Regions from separate parts of the Lysinibacillus zambalensis genome, predicted to be linked through region 2. Evidence: riboswitches for the same ligand, from Rfam matches in the RefSeq annotation. Region 2 holds a riboswitch; the other holds the start of a gene.
The links. Region 2 has a riboswitch for S-adenosylmethionine ahead of ABNX05_RS09230 (cyclase family protein). Riboswitches for the same ligand answer to the same signal wherever they lie in the genome.
Positions count from the first base shown of each region.

Region 1: it holds a riboswitch for S-adenosylmethionine, as region 2 does, so the genes downstream of both, ABNX05_RS24085 (MetQ/NlpA family ABC transporter substrate-binding protein) here and ABNX05_RS09230 (cyclase family protein) in region 2, are expected to answer to the same signal.

Region 1 covers NZ_JBEGDG010000033.1:8,320-14,275, forward strand. Annotated here, with positions in the region: gene ABNX05_RS24075 (carbon-nitrogen family hydrolase) at 1-184, opposite strand, end outside; gene ABNX05_RS24080 (pyridoxal phosphate-dependent aminotransferase) at 698-1,867, shown strand; SAM riboswitch class I at 2,215-2,318, shown strand; gene ABNX05_RS24085 (MetQ/NlpA family ABC transporter substrate-binding protein) at 2,525-3,355, shown strand; gene ABNX05_RS24090 (methionine ABC transporter ATP-binding protein) at 3,460-4,485, shown strand; gene ABNX05_RS24095 (methionine ABC transporter permease) at 4,478-5,149, shown strand; gene ABNX05_RS24100 (alpha-hydroxy acid oxidase) at 5,163-5,956, shown strand, end outside.
Region 2 covers NZ_JBEGDG010000005.1:140,929-146,884, reverse strand. Annotated here, with positions in the region: gene ABNX05_RS09245 (hypothetical protein) at 18-371, opposite strand; gene ABNX05_RS09240 (DUF2225 domain-containing protein) at 395-1,090, opposite strand; gene ABNX05_RS09235 (Cof-type HAD-IIB family hydrolase) at 1,633-2,406, shown strand; gene ABNX05_RS09230 (cyclase family protein) at 2,530-3,267, opposite strand; SAM riboswitch class I at 3,366-3,470, opposite strand; gene ABNX05_RS09225 (YuzC family spore coat inner layer protein) at 3,621-4,028, opposite strand; gene ABNX05_RS09220 (SMI1/KNR4 family protein) at 4,184-4,735, shown strand; gene ABNX05_RS09215 (MFS transporter) at 4,798-5,956, opposite strand, start outside.

The DNA.
Region 1 (5,956 bases), on a different contig from region 2:
GTTCTCCATTCACATCTGCAAGCTCTGATAATTTTTCAAGCGCATAGCCTGTATTCCACATTTCCGGTAATACAATAATTTCTGCACCTTGTTTTGCCGCTTCACGAATCTTTTCTTCCGCACGAGCAAAATTTTCTTCTACTTTGCCAAAACCAACATTTAGTTGGATACACCCAATTTTCATCTTAATTCCTCCCCTTCTCCCAAAAGTATTTCTTTTACTGCATTTGTGCTTTTCTATATTTCATTATACTACAATTGAAAATGATATCGCTGTTGTCTGAGCTTAGAGCAGCTTTGGAACAAAAACAAAAAGACCAGGATCTCAGCAATAAAGTGAGCCCTGGCCTTTTCGCGAAAGTGAATCTTACTAATCATTTTTGCTCTTAGTTTTAGATTCTATTAATTAGTACGATTAAGATTAATAAAAGTTACAGTAATTAAAAAAAAAATTAAATATTATTTTAAAGGGCTTAAAAGTAATGCCAAAACCTATGTTTTATGGGCATTGGTAAGATGCCTCAGATGTTGTTACATGACAAGGCATAATTACGTTCGGAATCTTCTTTGTACTTAGGCTCGCATGCTCTCTGTTTGTGTTTTGTGCGTCCATCTTTGTAAATTGAGACTCTAGACAATTAGTAAAAAAAGTAATAATATTTGCATCAATTATTATTTTCTAAAAAGGAGAACATGCATGGAATTCTCAAAAAAACTACAGCAACTCCCGACTCAATTTTTTGCAGCATTGGTGCAAAAAGTGAATAGTGCTTTAGCAGAAGGGCGCGATGTTATCAATCTCGGTCAAGGCAATCCAGATCAGCCCACTCCCCAACACGTTATAAAAGCGTTACAGGAGGCAGCTGAAAACCCTCAAAATCATAAATATTCTCCATTCCGCGGCCTAGTAGAATTACGTCAAGCAGCTGCAGACTTCTACAAACGTGAATACAATGTTGATATTGACCCTGAAACTGAGGTAGCTATTCTTGGTGGTACAAAAATTGGTCTTGTTGAGCTGCCATTAGCGGTTTTAAACCCGGGTGATACAATGTTATTACCCGATCCTGGATATCCAGATTACTTATCTGGTGTTGTATTAGGTGATGTTAATTTTGAAGTCATGCCACTTTTTGCAGAAAATGATTTCCTGCCTGATTATCATGCTCTTTCTGATGACGTAAAAGAAAAGGCTAAGCTACTTTACTTAAATTACCCGAACAACCCAACTGGTGGTACTGCAACACTTGAATTTTTCGAGGAAACGGCGCGCTTTGCTAAAGAGCACAACATAATCGTCTCACATGATTTCGCTTACGGTGCAATTGGATTTGACGGCAAGAAACCTATTAGTTTCCTGCAAGCGGAAGGTGCCAAAGAGGTCGGCATCGAGATGTATACATTATCTAAAACATATAATATGGCAGGCTGGCGTATTGGATTTGCAGTTGGTAACGCTGATATTGTTGCGGCTATTAATCTTATTCAAGATCATCTATTTTGTAGTCAATTCCCTGCCGTACAACAAGCAGCAGCGGTTGCCCTTACAGCATCACAGGATTGCGCGAATACGCTAAGAGCGACTTATGAGCGTCGACGAAATGTTCTTATCGAAGAAGCACAGCGCATTGGTTGGCAAGTAACGGCACCAAAGGGCTCTTTCTTTGCATGGCTCCCTGTTCCATTAGGTTATACAAGCGAGCAGTTTGCTGATGTATTGCTCGACAAAGCTGATATCGCAGTAGCTGCTGGCAATGGCTTCGGTCAATACGGTGAAGGCTATGTTCGTGTAGGTTTACTCGTAAGTGAAGAACGCTTACGTGAAGCGGTCAGCAGAATTGAAAAATTAAACCTATTTAACTCATGAACATTTGATTCCCTCTATCAAAAAACTGTCCCATCAGCTCACGCTTGCTAAGGGACAGTCTTTTCATCTCACTATTTTTTGTGGTAGCTCTAGCCCTTCTTCTATTGGATAACATTGGTCATAAACCATTTCTTCATACGGACACACCACCCCACTAATCGCTCATAGAGCCATGAAAATGCGTTTCATATCTCCCATCCCACACATAGTTGACTCTCACTAACATTCCCACCCATCTCCCTTAATGGAATATTGTAATAAAATAAAAAATTTTAAAAATTCCATTGACTTACCATAACCAATAATTTATATTAGTCCTATCGGATTTACAAAAAAATATTATAAATCTCTTATCAAGAGTAGCTGAGGGACTGGCCCTATGAAGCTCGGCAACCTCCTTTTTTAAGGAAGGTGCTAAATCCTGCAAACGATATCGTTTGAAAGATAAGAGAGGACACTTTTTTTATGAGCCTCTCTTAATTTTTTAAGAGAGTTTTTTTTATCTTCATTTACATGAAGATAAAAGCCTCAGGCGGATGTCACAGATTTTGAAAGGAATGAATTGTGCTAGCACAATTCAATATCCGGACAACAATTACGCCAAGGCGAAATTGTTTTTTTATACAAACCGATAAAACAACTTTGGAGGTATGTCTCATGAAAAAGAAAAACAAAATTTTACTAGGTTTAGCAAGTCTCACATTAGTAGCAGCATTAGTAGGTTGCGGTACTAAAGAAGATAAAGGTAGTCAAGGTAAGGCTATTAATGAAAATAAAATTGTAGTAGGTGTAACTTCTGGTCCACACGAACAAATTGCAGAAGTTGCTGCAAAAGTTGCCAAAGAAAATGGCTTAGAGGTAGAACTAAAAACGTTCTCTGATTATGTTTTACCAAATACATCGTTAGCCGAGGATGATCTTGATGTAAACAGCTATCAACACAAGCCTTTCCTCGATGCATTTAACAAAGATCACAAAACAGATTTAGTGCCAGTAGGAAAAACAATTTTAACTCCAATGGGCATTTACTCTGAGAAATATAAATCATTGGATGAAGTTCCTGATGGTGCTACATTCGGATTACCAAATGATCCAACGAACGGTGCTCGTGCTCTATTTGTCCTTCAAGAGGCAGGCATCATTAAATTAAAAGAAGGTGCAGACTTAACAGCTTCTACTCGCGATGTGGAAGAAAACAAAAAGAATTTTAAATTCATTGAATTAGAGGCTGCACAAATTCCGAAGCAGCTTAGTGAAGTAGATGTGGCAGCTATTAATACGAACTTCGCTCTTGATGCTGGTATTGATCCTAAAAAAGACTCCATTCTTTTAGAATCTACTAACTCTCCATATGTAAACTACATCGCGGTACGTTCTGAAAACGAGGATGACCCAGCGATTAAAAAATTTGTTGAAGCCTATCAATCTGATGAAGTACGCAAATTTATTGAAGAGGAATTCAAAGGTTCTATCATTCCAAGCTGGTAAGTAACGATGAAGGGCCTTTCATAAATTAAGAATCTGCGAGACTCCTATAGGAATGCTAGCAGATTCTTGCTTTATAAAAGGACTTAGAAAGGAGATATCACAGTATGATTCAACTAGAAAATATAACAAAAGAATTTAAAACTAAAAAAGGTATCGTTAAAGCAGTAGATGGCATTAACCTACATGTCAAAAAAGGTGAAATTCATGGGGTTATTGGCTACAGTGGTGCAGGAAAAAGTACCCTTATTCGCTGTGTTAATTTATTAGAGCGTCCAACAACAGGTAAAGTATTGATCGACAATGTAGATATTACTTCCCTTTCTTTAAACGACCTTCGCGAAACGCGTCAAAAAATCGGCATGATCTTCCAGCATTTTAATCTCTTAAAAACAGCGACCGTTTACAACAATATCTCGGTACCATTAAAACTTCTAGGCTATAACGACTCTGAAGTGAAAAAACGCGTTGCAAAATATGCAGAAATTGTTGGCCTAACAGAGAAATTAGATAGTTATCCTAGCCAGCTTTCGGGTGGTCAAAAGCAACGTGTCGCTATTGCACGTGCACTAGCCCAAGAGCCTGAGATTTTACTCAGTGATGAAGCGACAAGTGCTCTCGATCCTGAAACAACTGACGCTATTCTTGAGCTTCTCTTAAAAATTAACCGTGAACTGGGCATCACTATTTTACTCATTACACATGAAATGAATGTTATTCAAAAAATTTGCGATGATGTATCCGTTCTTGAATCAGGGACGGTTGTGGAATATGGCTCTGCTATAGAACTATTTTCGAAGCCTCAGCACCCAACGACACGAAAGTTTTTAAACACTATTTCTCAACGTAATTTATCTCCTTCCCTTATCGAGCAATTGAATCTTTCCGGAAGTGTGATTCGTTTAACATTCCTTGGTGAAAGTACCGGGAAGCCATTACTTGCAGAAGTGAGCAAAGTTTATGATGTACAACCAAATATTTTAACAGCCAATATCATTGAATTAAAAAATGGCATCGTCGGGAATATTGTCGTGCATCTTCACGGTGAGGCACATATCGTAGAAAAGGCACTTAAATATTTTACAGAAAACGGGGTAGACGTTGAGGAATTAGGAGGCGAATTAAATGAATAGCATTCAAAGCTTCTTTGCAGACTGGTCAAATGTTATTGGGCAATCCATTATCGAAACCTTTCAAATGGTCGGGATTTCATTATTGTTCTCTATTTTAATTGGGATCCCTTTAGGGCTTTTAATCGTTTTAACCCGACCAGGGCAATCATTTGAAAATAAATTTCTCTATCAATTTTTCAATTTATTTATTAATATTATTCGCTCTGTACCGTTCATTATATTACTATTCTTCATTTTACCGTTCACTAAGCTGATCGTTGGCACAACTATTGGTGTAAAAGGTGTTATTGTGCCGCTTGTTGTTTATACAGCGCCTTATATTGCGCGACTTATGGAAACGGCACTATTGGAAGTTGATCCAGGTGTTGTGGAAGCTTATACAGCAATGGGTATTAAACGACGTCACATCATTTGGAATGTCTTACTACGTGAGGCTCGTCCATCCATTATTTTAGGCTTAACAATTGCCACAATCGGTCTGATAGGAGCAACAGCAATGGCTGGAATGGTTGGTGCTGGTGGTTTAGGTGATCTCGCATATCGTTACGGTCATTTACGCTATGAGGTCGATGTGATGTATGCGACAGTGTTTATCTTAATCATCCTTGTTCAGATTATTCAATCAATGGGTAACCGCTTTGCTGCGAAACTAAAGAAAGATTGATAGGAGGATTACGATGACAAAAACAACACATGGTGATCTACTGTTAAAAAATATAAATGCACAAGCCCCCTTCCCTATTTGCTTTGCAGATTTAGAAAAGGCTGTTGCAGAAAAGATGGAAGCTGGTCCGTTTGGCTACATTCGTTCAGGTGCTGGGGGTGAACAAACATTACGAAATAACCGTGCCGCCTTTGAAAAATACTCTATTATTCCACGCTTTTTACAGGATGTTTCAAGTATTGATACATCGATTGAGCTGTTCGGAAAAGTACATCCAACTCCGCTCTTATTTGCTCCTGTTGGCATGAACAAAATGGCACATGACGAGGGAGAGCTTGCCGTTGCTCGTGCGGCTGATCAGTTAAAAATTCCTTATATTCAAAGTACAGTTTCAAGCTATGCACTTGAAGATGTGGCACAAACAGCCCCTACTGCTACTAAATGGTTTCAATTATATTGGTCAACAAATGAGGAAATTGCATATAGCATGGCAGCCCGAGCCGAGGCTGCTGGTTTTGAGGCTATTGTTTTAACTGTAGATACCGTCATGCTTGGCTGGCGTGAAGAAGATGTTCGCAATCAATTTTCACCATTAAAACTTGGGTATGCTCGAGGAAACTATATGAATGATCCTGTTTTTACTGCTTCTTTACCAGATGATTCATTCGAGTCATATGTACAGGGCGTTTTGCAAAATGTGTTCCATCCAACATTAAATTGGGAGAATGTACGTGAATTAAAGCGCCGTTCTAATCTCCCTATTTTACTGAAAGGAATCTTACATCCTGAAGACGCAAAACTAGCTAT
Region 2 (5,956 bases):
ACTGTAGAGATGTAATTTTATTTATAGTGATAAGTGCTAGCTCTAGGATGATTCCGTTGTATTTGATTGAACCATGCACGATCCTTTTCCTCTTGTTTTAATGTACTAACGATGGTTGATGAGCAGCTAACACAGATTTTTGCCTGAGTAATTTGTCCACAGCGTTCACAAGGTGCACCTAAATTAGGGAAAATCGATTTTTTTAATTTTCCTGTTTTGACCCATTTATAGAGTAGGTCTGATGAAACCCCAGTTAATGAAACTACCTCATCGTTCGTTAAATAGCGATTATTTTTTCTTAGTAAAAAATGATGTAATTCCGAAAAAATATCTTCTTCTCTCACATCAATCCTTTTGGTGAATAGCAGCATATTTATTACTCTCCCTGTTTATATTAATTGATGACTTCTTCTATATTGTCATTTACGTTGTTAGGTTGATCGTCATATTTATAGTTTTCCCAACGATTTCGTGCTAGTTTTCGATATTTATTGGAAACATGTCGATCTGCAATTAATCGAGAGAATCCTTTTTTCGCCTCAGCAATATCTCCAAGTCGAAGGCTTAATTCTGCATGTAAATATTGAATTCTCTCTCCGCCCTCTTGATTGGATGCAAAAGATTTACTGTAAAAGTCTCTTGCAGCAAAGAGGTAGCGCATTTCCGATTCATGATCATCTTTTAAGCGATATAGCCATGCTATTTTTAGTGCGAAATTGGCCATAAGAAGTGACTCTTCCATTGATGCTCTTGATACAAGGTAGGCTAATTTAAGGCTTACAATGGCATCATCAATCGTACGTTCTTTGCAAATATCCATTGGTTTTTGTAGCTCTTTAATGTAAAGCTCATCTATAAGAAGCATGAAAGGTCCATACGTTCTTGTCATAGATTTGTGGTACGCGTAGCCACAATGCGGACAAACGGCAACCTCATATAATAACGGGTTTAAACCCTCATAAACTGGCATGAAGTCTGTTTGTTCTTCGATAATTTTATATCGATTAGGGCGTACTTTATATGTAGTAAAATGCTTTTTACAAAACTTACAATCCACACTACTTTCATAGTAGTAAATGTTAAATGCCATCAGAATCAACTCCTTTCCACCCAAATAATAATTTCATGTAGAATACTCTCACCTCTGACGGTAGTGAGATGAATGTGGGTATATTTCTTTTGTTCTATTTATATGAAGGACAATGTCGTTCAATATATTTAATTTAGTTTCTCTTATTTTAACAATTCTATGTTCTTTGGTATACTCCTTTAGAATTATTAAAATAAAAATGTTCATTACTTTCTTAGTTTTTTGAAATTTAGGTATGTACCCGTAATAGTGTTTATCGGTGTAGTTAAAGCAAGTTATACATTCTTTTAAGTTTGTCAAAATACGTACATATATTTAATTAAAAAAGTTATTGCGTATGTAATATTACCTATAACTAATTTCGGTATAAAGATGTTTCTTAATGTAAAATAAAAATTGTATTAGTTGGGAAAATATAGAATTGGATGTTGACCAATAAGAGGAGTCATACAACGCTTGCCTGTAGTGAAAATTAGCCTTTTAATTATAGATTTATCACCAATGCACTTGGTGAAAATATACAAAATGAAAAGGAGAGAACAATGGATTATAAAATTGTATTTTTTGACGTAGATGGAACGCTTGTTAATTATGAAGATGGTCGTATGCAAGAAAGTACAAGGAATGCTATTCAACAATTAAAGGATAAAGGAATTCATATTGTAGCTGCTACAGGAAGACCTTTATCAATGTGCCAGGATTTAAGAAATGTAGGAATAGAGACGTTTATTACAGCTAATGGTGCATATGTTAAGCACCAAGATCAAGTCATACATAAAATACCGGTCGCCAAAGAAGTGGTCCAAGTAGTGAAGGCTTTTGCTGATGAAAATAAACAAAGTCTATCGTTTTTCACAGAAACATTATCAATGAATAACGTCCAAGAAGAAGAAACATTAAAAGCTATGAAAGAAACATTATCTTTGCGGGAGTTTCCCGTTATCAATGAAGATATTGTAACGCAAGAGGTGTATTTAATGTGTTTATATGTTGATGAGGATATTGAGAAAAAGTATACCTCTACATTTCCTCATTTATTATTTAAAAGGTGGCATCCGTACATTACAAATATTTTGCAACATGATATTTCTAAGTCTATTGCTGTTCAAGCTGTACTAGAATATTTCGACTTGAGTACAGAAGAAGCACTTGCTTTTGGGGATGGAGATAATGATATCGACATGCTAGAGCAGGTCGGCTTTGGTATTGCGATGGGTAATGGTAGTGAAGCTTTAAAAAATGTCGCTAATTTTGTAACAAAGAAATCAACAGAAGATGGTATTGATTATGCTCTTCGTGAGCTAAAAATCATTTAATGGAAAAAATCGTATTAAGTTCATAGCTCTTATGTTGATCGTGTTTCTAAAAAGGAAAAAAATCTAAATAAATGATTAAGAAAGGTCTGGTTCAATATGTATTGAATCAGACCTGTTGCTATATTAAGGCAATATAGCAAATGAGCGGACAGGGAATCCAGATGCTTTTTCAGGCTTTGCCACAATATTGAATATAACGGCGCCTTTTGGAGGTAGCTTATCCAAATTTGTCATAAGCTCAATTTGATAAGTATCTTGCTCAAGCACAAAATATTCGCCATCTAACTTACCGTTTTTACGAAAATCTGTTGCTGAATCCGTATCAAAAGTTTCGTGGCCGATCGCACTTACTTTTCGTTCGTTGAATAAAAATTGCAACGCTTCTAATCCCCAGCCAGGAATATGATTATTGCCATCAGCATCTTTGTTGCTGAAAGCCTCTTTATCTGGCCAACGTTTACTCCAATCGGTACGTAGCGCAACGAAGGTACCTTCTTCAATTTCTCCATATTCAGCTTCAAAGTTAAGAATATCTTGAATGCTTAACGTGTAATCGTTGTTAATTTCAGCTTCCTTCGATTTATCAATAACGATTAGTGGTAGCACTAGTTCTTTTAGCTCCAATTCCTCTAAATAACGTGCATCTCGCACGAAATGGATAGGTGGGTCGATATGTGTTCCGTATTGCCCAGGGAAAGTGAATTGTTGTGCAAAGAAGCCATCATCATGGGAAAATAATGTTTCAAATTTTGCATCATCAAACATAAAGAAATGAGGAGAGTCTGGACCGAATATATGTGTTAAATCAACCCATTCTTTTGATTTCAATAGTTGTATTGCTTGTAAAAGTTCGTTTGTCATTATAGTTCCCTGCTTTCTGTTAATTATTTTAAATGCAACAATAAAAAAGAGCCCTCCTTGTAGAAGAGGACTCTTGTGCAAAGCAAATGCAGTAAGTATTCTCATCTTCAAGGCTAAATTTTGCCATTTGGAATTAGCACCATACCTATAGGCTGGTTGCTGAGACTTCATAGGGCCAATCCCTCCGTCTCTCTTGATAAGAAAATAAAATATAAGAATTTTCAGAAATGAAATTTATGAATACTTTAGCATATTTATATATAGTTTACAAGTTCAGTAGGGATACGTGGTTATAATTCATAAAGAAGATGCTAAAGGCAAAAAAAAGAGGCCCTCTTCAAAGGACCAACTTTTCACCAACCCAAAATTAGTGTTAGCTTACAACAGCCGCTATCAGTAAATAGTATACGAAATCCATCTGGTGTATAGGTAGTATCGAATTTTACCGTAATGCCTGTTGACGCAATTAACTTTTCAACTTCTGTTTTATTTGATTGTTGTGCTGCGTTCATAAGATCATGTGCAAATTGCTCTGATTCATCAATTTTATCCGTAAGTAATTGTGCTTGCTGCATAATAACTTTGATTCGTTTCGCAGAAGTCTTTAATTTTACTGTATTGATGGATGGAAATGGACCTCTATTCGTTGGGTCAGGCATTGCTAGATGTCTAGAAGGTAGTTGAGTAGTTGGTTGATTTGCCATTACCCATGCCGGATAATAATTAGGATAGACAAAATACGGATAAGGATTGTAATACACTAAATTCCTCCTATCCTATAGTTGATACATTATCTTATGTACAACAGAGACTTTAGGTGTTAATGGCCGTGCTTTGAAAAGCTTGAGCGAAAAGGACCTCAGTTCAACGGCTTAAATCCCGATCAATTTATTCTTCTTCAAAAGGAGTTATTAAAATGGATATTCGTGCATACATAAAAAATGGTTTTGAAGTTTACTATGAACGTTATAATCAGGTGTCTGAAGATGGATTTTGTAGGTGGATGTGCCTGGATGTACCTGAAGAAATGAAGGTAGTTGATATCGATGCAGAGTGGTCTGTGTGGAGAATGATTCCTTCCACCGTAACGGAGGGAGATATTCAAACGTTAGAAAAAGAGTTCGGACTTAATTTTCCCGAATGGTATAAAGCTTTTATTTCAACGTATCATCATTATTTTGGTGTAATACCTGACCAAAGTATTGAGGATCCTTTAAATAATGTAAGAGATATGTTTAATCCATCATTATGCAGTTTAGGATATCTTCCATTTTCGTGGGATACAGAGTATGGAAAAATAATTTGTATTGATTTAAATAATAACGCTGATGAAGAAAGTTGTGCCATATATGAAATTGAACATGAAATTTTATTTGATGATGATGCCGATATTCTATCGTCATTAGACTATCTGTATCCAAATTTAAAAGCATATTTTGATGATACTTTCCTTGAATCTAATAAATAGCAAAAAGGAAGGTGCATTTTAGAAAGCACCTTCCTCACATTTTTTATTTATAAGAAACGGACCTATTGTTTGTTTCTATCGAAGATTAACCATAGGAACGTAGTAGCTGCAGCAATCATCACCATGCCGAATCCATATATAGGAGTATGCGCTAATGATTGTTGGCTAACGATAATTCCTCCAATGTATGATCCTAGGAAAATACCAATGTTAAAGGCCGAAATATTTAATGCTGAAGCCATTGAGATAGCTGATGGTATATATTTTTCAGAAATCTGAACGGCATAAAGCTGTAATCCCGGTACATTCATAAACATAAATAGTCCCATAATTAAGACCATTATTAATCCACCGATTGATGATTCTAAAAAGAAGTTGATGCCGAGTAGAGATAATGCTAAGCCGATAAGGATAATAAAGATAGAATGTAAAGGGTTATTATTCGCAAAATGACCACCTAATGTATTACCGATGGCAACGCAAATACCGTATACAACTAAAATCACGACTATTGCTTTAGGTGAGTAGCCCATATACTGCTCTAAAATTGGTGAAATATACGTATATACTACGAATGCGCCACCATATCCGATGGCAGTAATAAAGAGAATTAATAACATTCGTATATTCCCTAATACTTTTCCGATATCGCGAATTGATATTGGATTGCTTTTCGATAACTGACTAGGAACAAGTATGGCATTACTAATTAATCCAATAATACCTATGATCACAATGAAAATGAACGACATTCGCCAATCAGTTACTTGTCCAATAAAAGTTCCTAGTGGGACACCAGTGACAGTTGCTAATGTTAGCCCTGTGAACATAAAAGCTATTGCGCTTGCTCGTTTATTAGGCGCTACAACATCTGCAGCGATAACAGAGGCAATAGACATAAACACACCATGTGCTAATGCTGAAATAACACGCCCAGTTAGTAGTAATGAGAATGAGGGTGCTATTGCTGCAAGTAAATTACCGATAATAAACAGTACCATAACAAGCAGTAATACATTTTTGCGACTTATGCGCGATGTTAATGCTGTTAAAAGCGGTGCACCAATAGTTACTCCTAGTGCATATATAGATACGGTTAAACCCGCAGTACTTAATGATATATCAAAATCTTCTGTAATTAATGGAAGTAGTCCAACGCTTATAAATTCTGTAGAGCCGATACCAAATGCACTAATCGCAAGTGCGAGTAATGTTAGTTTG